Regions from separate parts of the Streptomyces sp. 2114.4 genome, predicted to be linked through region 2. Evidence: riboswitches for the same ligand, from Rfam matches in the RefSeq annotation. Region 2 holds a riboswitch; the other holds the start of a gene.
The links. Region 2 has a riboswitch for ZMP and ZTP ahead of CFW40_RS02975 (bifunctional 5,10-methylenetetrahydrofolate dehydrogenase/5,10-methenyltetrahydrofolate cyclohydrolase). Riboswitches for the same ligand answer to the same signal wherever they lie in the genome.
Positions count from the first base shown of each region.

Region 1: it holds a riboswitch for ZMP and ZTP, as region 2 does, so the genes downstream of both, glyA (serine hydroxymethyltransferase) here and CFW40_RS02975 (bifunctional 5,10-methylenetetrahydrofolate dehydrogenase/5,10-methenyltetrahydrofolate cyclohydrolase) in region 2, are expected to answer to the same signal.

Region 1 covers NZ_FYEY01000001.1:5,063,500-5,065,880, forward strand. Annotated here, with positions in the region: gene rocD (ornithine--oxo-acid transaminase) at 1-960, opposite strand, end outside; ZMP/ZTP riboswitch at 1,202-1,293, shown strand; gene glyA (serine hydroxymethyltransferase) at 1,335-2,381, shown strand, end outside.
Region 2 covers NZ_FYEY01000001.1:715,239-717,619, forward strand. Annotated here, with positions in the region: gene CFW40_RS02975 (bifunctional 5,10-methylenetetrahydrofolate dehydrogenase/5,10-methenyltetrahydrofolate cyclohydrolase) at 533-1,387, opposite strand; ZMP/ZTP riboswitch at 1,408-1,496, opposite strand; gene CFW40_RS02980 (hypothetical protein) at 1,546-2,381, opposite strand, start outside.

The DNA of each region.
Region 1 (2,381 bases), 4.3 Mb from region 2:
GTGCAGATGCTCGCCCAACTCCGTTGCCCGCTGCTGGAACTCGCCGGTCCGCAGCATCGCCAGCACCTCCAGGGCCACCGCGCAGGCGAGCGGGTTCCCGCCGAACGTCGAGCCGTGCTCGCCGGGCGCGAAGACGCCCAGCACCTCACGGGAGGACACCACCGCCGACACCGGCACCACGCCGCCGCCCAGCGCCTTGCCCAGCACATACATGTCGGGGACCACGCCCTCGTGGTCACAGGCGAAGGTCCGGCCGGTGCGGCCCAGCCCCGACTGGATCTCATCGGCGATGAACAGCACGTTCCGGCTGCGGGTCAGCTCCCGTACGCCCGCCAGATAGCCCGGCGGCGGCACCAGCACCCCCGCCTCGCCCTGGATCGGCTCCAGCAGCACCGCGACCGTGTGGTCGTCGAGGGCGGCCGCCAGCGCGGACAGGTCGCCGTACGGGACGATCTCGAAGCCGGGGGTGTACGGGCCGAAGCCGGCGCGGGCCTCGGGGTCGGTGGAGAAGGAGACGATGGTGGTCGTCCGGCCGTGGAAGTTGTGGTCCGCGACGATGATCTTCGCGTGGCCGTCCGGGACGCCCTTGACCTGGTAGCCCCACTTGCGGGCCGTCTTCACCGCCGTCTCGACCGCCTCGGCGCCGGTGTTCATGGGGAGCACCAGCTCCATCCCGCACAGCGCGGCCAGCTGCGTGCAGAAGTCGCCGAACCGGTCGTGATGGAAGGCGCGGGAGGTGAGAGTGACGCGTTCCAGCTGGGCCCTGGCCGCGTCGAGCAGCCGGCGGTTGCCGTGCCCGAAGTTCAGCGCGGAGTACCCGGCGAGCATGTCCAGGTAGCGACGGCCCGCCACGTCCGTCACCCAGGCACCCTCGGCGGTGGCCACGACGACGGGCAGCGGGTGGTAGTTGTGCGCGCTGTGGGCCTCGGCGGCGGCGATGCTGCGTTCCGTGGACGTCACCGGTGACTCCGATCGGTAGAACCGTGCGGGGCGCGGGCGCTGCCGCTTCCCCTTCCATTGTTGCGCCGGCCAGGAGCGACTGGCCTGCGAAGATCCGCCGGGCAGGGGCGGTCCTGGGGGATGCCCCGGGGGATGTCCTGGGCGACGCTCCTGTGGGAGACGCCCTGGGGACTCTCCCCGGGGGGCTCCCTGAGGAGTGCCCTGAGGACGTCCTGAGGGGTCGGGGGTGTCTTAGACTCTGGGTGCGCACCGCGACTGGCGTACGGGGAAACAACCTCGAGGAAGCGGTGTGCGGCCACCATCACGAGGTGCCGCCCCGCCTGGGCACCCCGGGACCACGACCGGATCACCGATCGACCGCCCCGGAGGACGCCATGTCGCAGGCCCCCGTGTCACAGCCCACCCCGCAGTCCCTCACTCCGCAGTCCCTTCCGCATCCCGCGCTGAGCGCCGCCGACCCCGAACTGGCCGCGCTGGTCGGCGCCGAGGAGCAGCTGCAGGCCGACACCCTGCGGCTGATCCCCAGCGAGAACTACGTCTCCGCCGCCGTCCTGGAAGCCACCGGCACCGTCCTGCAGAACAAGTACAGCGAGGGGTACGCGGGCCGTCGCTACTACGAAGGCCAGCAGAACATCGACCGGGTCGAGACGCTGGCCGTCGAGCGGGCCAAGGCCGTCTTCGGCGTGGAGCACGCCAACGTCCAGCCGTACTCCGGCTCGCCCGCCAACCTCGCCGCCTACCTCGCCTTCGCCGAGCCCGGCGACACCGTGCTGGGCATGGCGCTGCCGATGGGCGGTCACCTCACGCACGGCTGGGGGGTGTCGGCCACCGGCAGCTGGTTCCGCGGCGTCCAGTACGGCGTACGCCCCGACACCGCGCTGATCGACTTCGACGAGGTGCGCGACCTCGCCCGCAAGGAACGCCCGAAGATCATCTTCTGTGGCGGTACCGCCGTCCCGCGCACCATCGACTTCGCCGCGTTCGGCGAGATCGCCCGGGAGGTCGACGCCGTCCTCGTCGCCGATATCGCCCATATCGCCGGTCTGATCGCGGGCGGCGCCCACCCCTCGCCCGTACCGCACGCGGATGTCATCTCCACCACCACCCACAAGACCCTGCGCGGGCCGCGCGGCGCCATGCTGATGTCCCGGGCGAGCCATGCCAAGGCGGTCGACAAGGCCGTCTTCCCCGGTCTGCAGGGCGGTCCGCACAACCACACCACCGCCGCCATCGCGGTCGCCCTGCGCGAGGCGGCCGCCCCGTCCTTCCGTGACTACGCCCATGCCGTCGTCGCCAACGCCAAGGCGCTCGCCGAGGCGCTGCTGGCCCGCGGCTACGACCTGGTCTCCGGCGGCACCGACAACCACCTGGTGCTGATCGACCTCACGTCGAAGGAGGTGCCGGGCAAGGTCGCCGCGAAG
Region 2 (2,381 bases):
GCCGTTTTTCGCCCGCTGCGCGGTGCGCCCGCCGTTCGCCTGCGGCGGGCGGGGTCCGCTGCGCGGGGCTGTGGGTGCGGTGACGGCCCTCCGGGGCAGGGGTGTGGGACTGCTTCGCTTTACGTCCCACACCCCTGCCCCTCCGGCCCGTCCCCTCCCGTGGGGGAGTAAGTGAACGTCAGAGGGGGCTGGCCACGGTGGTAGCCGATTTCCTCGTGCCGACAAGGTGCACCGGACCATTCAGGTACACCCCCACCGGCCTTCTTCCCACCCCCCAACGGGAGGGGACGGGCCGGAGCGGGTGGGGTGCCGGGCTTTGCTTCCGAAGGCTCCAAGAAAGAGCAAAGGCGGAGCGCAGCGGAGCGTAAGCGAAGCAGTCCGGACACCCACCCGCGCAGGCCCGTCACCGCACCCCGACAGCCCCGCGCAGCGGACCCCGCCCCGCGCAGCGGCACGGCCCGCCGCCAGGCGCACGCGCAACGACGCGAAAGCCGAAAACGGACCTAGGCAAAGCGCAGCGAAACGGTGTCGGTCAACTTGCCGTCATCTGGACGGCAGCCGCGTCGACGGTCTGGGTGAGCAGGGTGGCGATGGTCATCGGGCCGACGCCGCCGGGGACGGGGGTGATCAGGGAGGCGCGGGTACGCGCCGAGTCGAAGTCCACGTCACCGACGTTGCCGGGGTTGGAGCCGGCGTCGATCACGACGGCCCCGGGCTTGAGGTGTTCGCCGCGCAGGAATTGGGGCCGCCCCACGGCGGCGACCAGGACGTCGGCGTCCTGGGTGATCGACGCGAGGTCGGTGGTGCGGGAGTGGCAATAGGTGACCGTGGCGTTGCGGGCGAGCAGCAGCATTCCGACGGGCTTGCCGAGGATCGCACTGCGCCCGACCACGACGGCATGCTTGCCGGCCAGGTCGACGTCGTAGTGATCCAGGAGGCGGAGGATGCCGCCGGGCGTGCAGGAGGCGAAGCCGTCCAGACCGAAGCTCATCGCGGCGAAGGAGTGGCAGGTGACGCCGTCGACGTCCTTCTCGGGGGCGATGGCCTCGAAGGCGGCGCGCTCGTCGATGTGCGGCCCGGCCGGGTGCTGGAGCAGGATGCCGTGGACATCGCGGTCGTTCGACAGTGCGGTGATCGTGTCGACCAGCTCGGCGGTCGTGGTGGCGGCGGGGAGCGCGACGTGCCGGGAACGGATCCCGGCCTTCTCGCAACGGGCCCGCTTCATGCGGACGTACGTCACCGAGGCGGGGTCGTCGCCCACCAGTACGGTGGCCAGACACGGGGGCGTGCCGGTCTGCCGGGTGAGGTCCGCCGCACGTTCCGCGGCCTGTTCGACGATACGGCGGGCCAGTGCGCTGCCGTCCATGAGGCGGGCGGTCGGGGTCATCGGTGCTCCTGAGCGTCGTGTCGGATCGCCCAGGCGCGCGGCACCGGCCAGGAGTGGCCGAGCCGCTCCCCGGTGGTACTCCACCCAAGCGCCAGTCACGGCCCGGCGCCCACTCTAATCGACGTCCGGACGCCGTGGCCCCGGGGAAGCCGGCCCCGTCACACACCCCCTTGGCCAGGGGCGGAGAGCGGCGGCGTGGGGGAGGTGGTGGCTTCCCACTGGCTGAGGATGCCATCCCAGTCGTGCTGGGCGGCGGTGATGGCGTTGGCGTCCCAGGTGGGATGGGAGGCCTGTTGATACTGCTGATGCGGTGAGTGGTGCTGGTGCGGTGAGTTTTGCTGGTTCTGCTGTAGCTGTTGCTGGTGGTTCGGCAGGTGTTGCGGGTGCTGCTGTACGTGCTGCGGGTGCTGCTGTGGATGCTCCTCGTACACCCGGTACTCCTGGTAGTCCTGGTACTCCTGCTGGTCCCGGTAGTTCTGGTACGGCTGTTGTTTCCAGGGCTCCTGCTCGTAGGGCTCGCGTGGGGGTTGCTGTGGTCGCTCGCGCCAGGTCGACGAAGTGCTCTCGTGCTGCTGGGCGGGCGGGAGGTGGGCCAGCCGGCGGTGCCGGCCCAAACGGTCCGGCGGCGGGGTCTGCACCGGACGGCTCTCGGCGGCGAGCTGTTGTGCGCGTGCCACAAGGAGCCGGACATCGAGCCCGAGTTCGGTGGCGAGGGCACTGAGGTCAACTCCGCTGTGCCAGCTGCTCATCAGGACCGCGTCCAGGGCCGGCGCCCAGGCCGGCTCGTGGGGCTGGGGGGCAGGGGAAGCGTGGGGGGCGGCAGCGGGCGGTGTCGTTGCCGGGCCCACGGGCTGCGCCGCGGGGGGCGTCGTGGACTGTGCCGTGGGAGGTGTCGCGAGAGGCGCGGCGGGAGGCGTGGCGGTCTGCTGGGCGGCGGGCTGCTCGCGTGTGGTCTGGGCGAGCAGGCTCTTGGCGACCGCGCGGGCGTCCTCCT